DNA from 4 places in the Xenorhabdus doucetiae genome. Region 4 is predicted to be linked to each of the others. Evidence: predicted binding sites of a transcription regulator. Region 4 holds the regulator's gene; each other region holds the start of a gene.
The links. Region 4 encodes PurR, which represses purine synthesis genes. Its sites were predicted from a motif close to CANGCAAACGTTTGCNTG; they were not measured.

Region 1 (2,210 bases), 2.0 Mb from region 4:
TGCAGCAGTTTTTCAATAAAACGCCCCGCCAATAAGCAGATGGCGATCATCGCGATGGTTTCCAGCATCACTAATGGCGTGATAAGCCGCCCCGTATAAGGTTTTTCAAAGGCGGTCGGGAGTTCGGTATCTTCCGTTTCTAATCCGGGGGTTTTGGCCTTTCTCACTAACACACGGGCAACCGGCCCGCCAATCAAACCGCCCAGAACCAAACCGAATGTGGCACATGCCATGGCGACTTCCGTCGCATTTTCAAAGCCATAACGTTCTGCGAAGACTTTGCCCCACGCGGCTCCCGTTCCGTGTCCGCCAGACAGGGTAATGGAACCCGCCAGCAATCCCATTAATGGGTCAAGGCCAAGCATTTTCGCCAATGCGATGCCGACGGTGTTTTGCACCAATAACAGGCCAACCACCACAAAGACAAAAATGACCAGAAATTTTCCGCCTGCTTTCAGGCTGGCAAGGTTAGCGTTCAAGCCGATGGTGGCAAAGAACGTTAACATGAGAGGCTCGGTGAGGGATGAATCAAAGCTTATTTCCCAACCCGTGGATTGTTTAAGCGCCAGCAGCACCAAAGCGACCAATAATCCACCGGCGACCGGTTCAGGGATGGTATATTTTTCGAGGAATGGAACCGATTTTACAAGCTTTCTTCCTAGTAACAAAACAAGTGTGGCAGCAACGAGCGTGCCATAAATATCCAGATGATACATTTATGTACCTCATCCATTGTTAATATTATGTGAATTTAATGTGACGTTATAATCATCCTATAAAAACGCCAAGAGCAGGTAAGGGTTGGATTAAAAAGAAAATTAGTCATAAACACAAGTTAAAACATTTAAAAATGTGACGAAATTAAGCGGTATTTCATTATGAAAACTTTACGCAAACGATTGCTTTAGTGATAGGAATCATTAAAATGCGTTTTTTGTCTAGCTGGAATTTCACAACATGGTCAATTTACCCCGTGAATCCAATTCATCAGAAGTCACCCATAAATCAAACAATGAATTGATCTATCGACTGGAAGATAAGCCGCCTCTGCCACATGCCCTGTTTGCAGCGTGCCAACATTTACTGGCCATGTTTGTGGCGGTGATTACGCCTGCGATGTTGATTTGTCAGGCGTTGGGGCTTCCCGCACAGGATACGCAACGCATTATCAGCATGTCCCTGTTTGCCTCAGGTTTGGCATCACTGATTCAAATGCGATCTTGGGGACCCGTTGGCTCTGGCTTGCTTTCCATTCAGGGCACCAGTTTTAATTTCGTGGCACCACTGATTATGGGGGGTCTGGCGTTGAAAAATGGCGGTGCGGATATCCCAACCATGATGTCCGCCCTGTTCGGTACACTGATGATCGCCTCAATGACGGAGGTGTTGCTTTCACGGGTGCTGCATTTAGCCAGTAAGATCATTACCCCGCTGGTCTCAGGCATTGTGGTCATGATCATCGGCCTGTCGTTAATTCAGGTCGGATTAACGTCGATTGGCGGCGGCTATGCCGCGATGCAAAACGGGACATTTGGCGCACCGGATAATCTGCTGTTAGCGGGAGTTGTGCTTGCCGTTATTGTGTTGCTCAATCGGCAAAAGAATCCTTACTTGCGGGTGGCTTCTCTGGTCATTGCCATGACGGTCGGTTATCTGGTGGCGTGGTATAAGGATATGCTTCCCGTTGCAACGCCACAGGCCGATACCCCAATCATCACGGTTCCTTCACCGCTCTATTATGGTCTGTCTTTTGACTGGAATCTGTTGATCCCCTTGATTCTGATTTTTATGGTGACTTCACTGGAAACGATTGGCGATATCACCGCCACCTCCGATGTCTCCGAACAGCCGGTCAGCGGCCCGCTCTATATGAAACGCATCAAGGGTGGTGTGCTGGCAAACGGCCTTAATTCTATGGTTTCCGCCGTGTTCAATACCTTTCCCAACTCCTGTTTTGGTCAGAACAATGGTGTGATCCAGTTGACCGGCGTCGCCAGTCGCCATGTCGGTTACCTTATCGCGTCTATGCTGATTCTGTTGGGGCTGTTTCCTGCCGTGGCGGGTTTTGTGCAACATATTCCTGAACCGGTTCTGGGCGGGGCGACGATTGTGATGTTTGGGACTATCGCCGCTTCGGGTGTCAGGATCGTTTCCCGTGAACCCCTGAACCGTCGTTCCATCATGATCATCGCACTGTCTCTGGCGGTCGG
Region 2 (2,210 bases), 1.9 Mb from region 4:
TGCCATTCACCGCACGCCAAAACACGGACATTTTGTTTTGTTGCCAGGATGGGCAGCGCGGCTTCATTAATAGCAGGCGCAATGATGACTTCAACAAATTGGCGTTCAATGATGGCCTGTGCAGTATTGGCATCGAGTTCACGGTTAAACGCAATGATGCCACCGAAAGCAGAAGTCGGATCGGTCTTAAAGGCGCGGTCATAGGCGGTATGGATGTCAGAACCCATTGCAACACCACAAGGATTGGCGTGTTTGACAATAACGCAGGCGGGTTCAGCGAAACTTTTTACACATTCCAGTGCCGCATCGGTATCTGCGATATTGTTATAAGAGAGTGCCTTGCCTTGTAACTGCGTTGCGGTAGAAATCGAAGCCTCCGCGATTTGACCTTCTATTGCTTCTATATAGAAAGCAGCATCTTGATGGCTGTTTTCACCATAACGCATATCCTGCTTTTTGATGAAATTCAGATTTAGCGTGCGAGGGAAACGTCCTGATGGCTGATCAGTATCACCATAATATGGCGGAACCAGCTTGCCAAAGTAATTGGCAATCATGCTGTCGTAAGCGGCGGTGTGCTCAAATGCTTTGATGGCTAAATTAAAGCGAGTGGACTGCGTCAGTGAATTTTGGTTGTTATCCATCTCCCCAATAATCTTGTTGTAATCTTGGCTATTCACCACAATCGCCACATCTTTGTGGTTTTTGGCAGCAGAGCGAACCATGGTTGGACCACCGATATCAATATTCTCTACCGCATCTTCCAGAGAGCAATTTGGTTGCGCCACGGTTTGAGCAAAGGGATAAAGATTAACGACCACCATATCAATCGGTGAAATCTGGTGTTGTGCCATCACTTCATCATCCTGCCCGCGCCGACCCAAAATGCCGCCATGAACTTTAGGGTGAAGTGTTTTGACACGCCCATCCATCATTTCAGGGAAGCCTGTATAGTCAGAAACTTCGGTGACATTCAATCCGGCTTCCGCCAGCAGACGCGCAGTACCTCCCGTTGAAAGCAGTTCGACACCGCGATTGGATAAGGCTTTGGCAAACTCAACAATCCCCGCTTTGTCAGAAACACTCAGCAGGGCACGACGGATTGGACGAAGCTGTTGCATTGGTGTGATCCCTTGAATTTCATAAAACCAGAATGTGTTATTGGGAAAAATCCACTTATTTGATCGAAAAAATGGCTTCTGCAATAACATTTCAAAACAATCTGAAAAAAACACTGGGTGATTTTTACTTCGCAGATTGTAACGAAAACGTTTGCGTGATGCTCGATAAATTTTAGCAAAATATCGATATGTGGATAAATCTGTGCATATGTGGGTATAAAGCGGCATTTTGCTGTGTAATGCAGCAAGCGGTAATTATTTTCAAAAAAACTATTGCCAGCACCGTAAAATCCCCTATAATGCGCCACCACTGACCGACGCCAAGCTGAGAACAGCCGCTGAGGGAAGCGGAAAGAAAGCGAAAATAAACGCTTGACTCCGGAGGCAAAAAGCGTAAGATACGCAGCCTCGCAACCCGGCACAAACGCCCGGTTGCCAACGCTCTTTAACAAATTAATCAGACAATCTGTGTGGGCACTCGCAAGACACTATCCAACGCCGAAAGGCGGAAAATATTAAAGTCTTGAAGAGTGAACAACAGTTAATTCATTATGAACTAACAGTAAGATTCTTTGAGCATCAAACACTTTGAATTGAAGAGTTTGATCATGGCTCAGATTGAACGCTGGCGGCAGGCCTAACACATGCAAGTCGGACGGTAACAGGAAACAGCTTGCTGTTTTGCTGACGAGTGGCGGACGGGTGAGTAATGTCTGGGGATCTGCCCGATGGAGGGGGATAACCACTGGAAACGGTGGCTAATACCGCATGAACTCTGTGGAGCAAGGTGGGGGACCTTCGGGCCTCACGCCATCGGATGAACCCAGATGGGATTAGCTAGTAGGCGGGGTAAAGGCCCACCTAGGCGACGATCCCTAGCTGGTCTGAGAGGATGACCAGCCACACTGGGACTGAGACACGGCCCAGACTCCTACGGGAGGCAGCAGTGGGGAATATTGCACAATGGGCGCAAGCCTGATGCAGCCATGCCGCGTGTATGAAGAAGGCCTTCGGGTTGTAAAGTACTTTCAGCGGGGAGGAAGGCGTAGGCTTTAATACAGCTTACGATTGACGTTACCCGCAGAAGAA
Region 3 (2,210 bases), 1.3 Mb from region 4:
CACGCATCACCAAGCCGACCAATTGTTCAGTCCCGGTTTTACGTTGTCTCTCCAGCGCCTCACGGCCGATAAACTGCCGATCTTCCGGTTTCCAGGCTATGGTCCATCCCATGTTGGCAGCCAGTGGTGAAACGGTTTCATCCATTTCTTGCCCATACAGGTTCATGCCCGCCTCAAGGCGCAAGGTGTCACGCGCCCCTAATCCGGCAGGTTTCACGCCGACGGCCAGCAACTGCTGCCAGAAATCTGCCGCTTGTTCTTTGGGCAAGGCAATTTCGTAACCGGCTTCACCGGTATAACCGGTCGTGGCAATAAATAAATTTCCCGACTGAACGCCAAAAAAGGGTTTCATGCCCATTACCGCTTGCTTTTGCTCATCACTTAGCAGGGACTGGACTTTGGCTTGCGCATTTGGCCCCTGAACAGCAACCAGCGCCAAATCATCGCGCACGGTGATCTCAACGTCATATTGCTCAGCATGTTGGTTAATCCATGCCAAGTCTTTCTCACGGGTCGCCGAGTTAACCACCATGCGATAAAAGTGATCAGTGAAGAAATAGACAATCAGGTCATCAATGACGCCACCAGAAGCCGTTAACATGCCGGTATACAGGGCCTTGCCTTGTTCGGTGAGTTTGGCTATGTCATTGGCCAGAAGGTAACGGAGAAAATCACGGCAACCTGGACCGTGCAGATCCACAATGGTCATGTGGGAAACGTCGAACATACCGGCATCAGTACGCACGGTATGATGCTCGTCGATTTGTGAACCATAATGCAGCGGCATCATCCAGCCATGAAAATCGACCATGCGTGCCCCGCATGCCAGATGTTGATCATATAGTGGGGTGTGTTTTGACATTATTTCCCTCTTTGACGTTCTTGACATGAAAACATTCGTGACCTGAAAAAATACGGCGCATTAACCGGCAGGTGTTGGATCATGAAGCAAAGAAGCGGTTAATCACGCAAACGATACCTTGGGTATCAGACGTTATCACTGAAACAGGAAATGAACCATAAAATAAATTAGCGACATGGCCGTGATAACCCGAAAAAGTGCTCGCCGACATGCAGAATTTTTGTCTGATTTATGACATCCAGACGCTAATTATTTTTAATAAATGGCAAAAAACACTCTTTTTTGATTAAAAAAAGACGAAAGTGTGAAGTGAATCGTCTTAACACACTTTCGTCTGATATGAGAAAAACTAATTCTAAATAACAGGCCGAATTAGATTTTTTCAAGCGAAGGGGGTTGAGAACTCAGCCAATCAGGGAGGTCATTCAATCCCATGGCATGGCGAAGCAATTGCGGTTTCATGCCCGGTAAGTGATCAGCCAAGGTTAATCCAATCCCCCGCAATACTTTTTTAGCCGGGTTATTGCCATCAAATAGCTGACGGAAACCCTGCACTCCTGCGAGCATGAGCGCAGCACTGTGTTTGCGGCGACGTTCATAACGCCCCAAATAGAGGTACTGACCGATGTCTTTGCCTTGCTGATTTAAGCGATTCAATTCACCTATCAGCTCGGCTACATCCATAAATCCGAGATTAACCCCCTGCCCCGCCAGCGGGTGGATCGTGTGTGCCGCATCGCCCAATAGTGCCAATCGATGAGCAGCAAAATTGCGGGCATAACGTCCTGTCAGTGGAAGGGTTTGCCGATCACTGATGAGTTCACATTGACCAAGGCGCATATTGAATGTTGCGCTTAATTGTCGGTTAAACAGCGCCGGCGTCATAGCCTTGCGCTGTTGCGCAGATTCAGTCGGTAGTGACCAAACAATTGAACATAAGTGAGCATCCGGCAGTGGCAGGAAAGCCAGTATGCCATCACCGTGGAAAACCTGACGCGCAACGCCTTCATGAGACTCCTCAGTACGAATGGTGGCGACCAGCGCATGGTGTTCATAATCCCAAAAAGTCAACGGAATATCGGCGTGTTGACGCAACCAAGAGTGAGCACCGTCTGCACCCACGACAAGACGAGACGTGAGCATGGTTCCATCAGATAACGTGATGAAGGCTTCGTTTTCTCCCCAAGCCACATTCTTAAGGGAAGATGGAGTGAATATCGTCACATCCGGCAGATTTTCCGCACGTTGCCAGAGCGCTTGGCGGATCACTGAGTTTTCGATGATATGACCCAGATGTGTCAAACCATTTTCCGCTGCACTGAACTGAATACGCCCGAAACTATCCTGA
Region 4 (2,210 bases):
CAGTGATATCGGGGAAATTGAATGATGATCAGATGCGGCCTTATCCCAGTTTATGTCTCGAAGATACTTCACGCAGCTTGCCTAAGCGTGATACATGGGCTTTGGATAATCAACGAAGGTTGATTGTTCCTGATTGGAATGTTGGGTTAAGTTGCCTGATGGATGGATTATGTGTCGGCATGGTGCCCAAGCACCTTGCATTACCGCTGATCCGTAAAGGCAAGCTGATGGCACTCGAACTCGAGCAACCCTTGCCTGACAGCCCATGCTGCCTGACATGGTCGCAAAAGAGCCATTCACCCGCATTAAGTTGGTTACTTGATTATCTGGGAGATAGCGAAACACTTAATGCTGAATGGCTGCAAGAAAATTAACTGTCAGCGGCGATAATCGATAAAAGGTCCATCCGCAACCGAGCGCCGTTCGACAAGGCGTGGGTGGACTTCGATAGTTTGTACATCCTCACGTTTATTGATGATTCTGTCCAATAGCATTGCAAAAGCCATCTGCCCTAAACGTTCTTTGGGTTGGTGGATGGTTGTCAATGCTGGTGTGAAATAGCGGGCATTGCGAATATTGTCATAACCGATGATTGAAATGTCTTGTGGAACACGTAGTCCTAACTCATCGGCTGCACAGATTGCCCCCATTGCCATGACGTCCCCACCGCAAAAAACAGCGGTTGGGCGATGTTTCTGATTCAGGATCTTATACATGGCTTGATAACCGGACTCAGGTTCAAAATCACCTTGTACCATCCACTCATCCCGAATGGTGATGTTGGCTTCTTTCAGCGCCTTGAGAAAACCTTGATGGCGTCCTCCGCCGGTATTTCTTGCTAATGGCCCAGGAATAGATGCAATATCACGATGACCGCGCTCAATGAGATAACGACCCGCTAAGTAACCGCCATGAAAAGCATTATCAATAATTGCATCGGTAAAATCCCCTCTGGATTCTCCCCAATCCATGACCACCATAGGAATATTACGGTAGTCTTCCAGCATACCTAAAAGCTGTTCAGGGTATTCTGAACACATTACCAGCAAACCGTCTACACGTTTTTGCGCCAGCATCGCGAGGTACGCTTTCTGTTTATCAAGGTTATTATGGGAATTACATAAGATCAGTGTATAACCTTTGCTATAGCAGCTATTCTCAACCGATTCTATGATCTCAGCAAAATACGGTGCTTCACTTGAGGTTGCCAGTAATCCGATGGATTTGGTGTGGTTAACTTTCAAGCTGCGGGCAACGGCACTGGGAGAATAATTCAGTTCCTTAATCGCAGCCCAAACCGCAGCCTTTGTATCTTCGGCGACGAAACGGGTTTTATTGATAACATGCGATACGGTTGTGGTCGAAACACCAGCGCGTTTGGCCACATCTTTAATCGTTGCCATGATAAAAAGGACTCCTGACCTTTTGGTCTAATTGGTATACCTTTCATCTTTCAATTTTGAAATCTATCGGGTATAGCTATTTGTTAATCGTTTGCCAATATATTTATATAGAGTGATAGTTGGCAATAAGTCAGCGATAAACCTTGAATTTTGTCTGATCTAGCTCAAAAGTGAAAGTAATAATCGATGTTATAAAGAGTATGGACTAAATATTGGGTATGGTTTTTTAAATGATACGGTGAGTAACCGCTCAAAACTTGTACTTAAAAATTTATCGTGTTGAGGTCTCTTAATTTTCACATTGAGGATGTTCTATGGACACAGATCTGAAATTGGGATTATTGGCTGCCGGTAGTGCATTAATCATGATTGTTTTTCTGGCAAGTCTCTGCTTGATCTGATCAGGATAGAAAAGAAGAATTTGTAACATCACTTGCTTTAAGGGCGGGTTTTCCAACAATTGTGATGCCACGAATGAAGGAAAACCTGCCCTTGTTATTTTAACTTGGTAAGATAATTAACCTTATTAAGCCAAGTTTTCTTCAACAAATTTCCAGTTGACCAGCGCCCAGAAGTGCTCCAAATATTGAGGGCGTGCATTACGGTAATCGATGTAGTATGCGTGCTCCCAAACATCAACGGTCAGTACGGGTTTGTCTTCACCAGTCAATGGCGTTGCTGCATTGGATGTGTTAACGATAGCCAATGTGCCGTCAGTTTTCTTGACTAACCAAGTCCAACCAGAACCAAAGTTTTTCAGGGCTGCGTCAGTGAACTGCTGTTTGAACTCAGCAAAAGAACCGAAAG

Region 1: the regulator PurR is predicted to act here: its motif matches at 889-906, upstream of XDD1_RS17610 (nucleobase:cation symporter-2 family protein).
Region 2: the regulator PurR is predicted to act here: its motif matches at 1,262-1,279, upstream of purH (bifunctional phosphoribosylaminoimidazolecarboxamide formyltransferase/IMP cyclohydrolase).
Region 3: the regulator PurR is predicted to act here: its motif matches at 966-983, upstream of gcvT (glycine cleavage system aminomethyltransferase GcvT).

What each region holds. Positions count from the first base shown of each region.
Region 1 is NZ_FO704550.1:4,029,047-4,031,256, forward strand. It holds gene gltS (sodium/glutamate symporter) at 1-716, opposite strand, end outside; gene XDD1_RS17610 (nucleobase:cation symporter-2 family protein) at 958-2,210, shown strand, end outside.
Region 2 is NZ_FO704550.1:3,814,584-3,816,793, reverse strand. It holds gene purH (bifunctional phosphoribosylaminoimidazolecarboxamide formyltransferase/IMP cyclohydrolase) at 1-1,121, opposite strand, end outside; rRNA gene XDD1_RS16665 (16S ribosomal RNA) at 1,712-2,210, shown strand, end outside.
Region 3 is NZ_FO704550.1:3,167,649-3,169,858, forward strand. It holds gene gcvT (glycine cleavage system aminomethyltransferase GcvT) at 1-862, opposite strand, end outside; gene ubiI (FAD-dependent 2-octaprenylphenol hydroxylase) at 1,235-2,210, opposite strand, start outside.
Region 4 is NZ_FO704550.1:1,876,129-1,878,338, forward strand. It holds gene punR (DNA-binding transcriptional activator PunR) at 1-374, shown strand, start outside; gene purR (HTH-type transcriptional repressor PurR) at 378-1,403, opposite strand; gene sodB (superoxide dismutase [Fe]) at 1,930-2,210, opposite strand, start outside.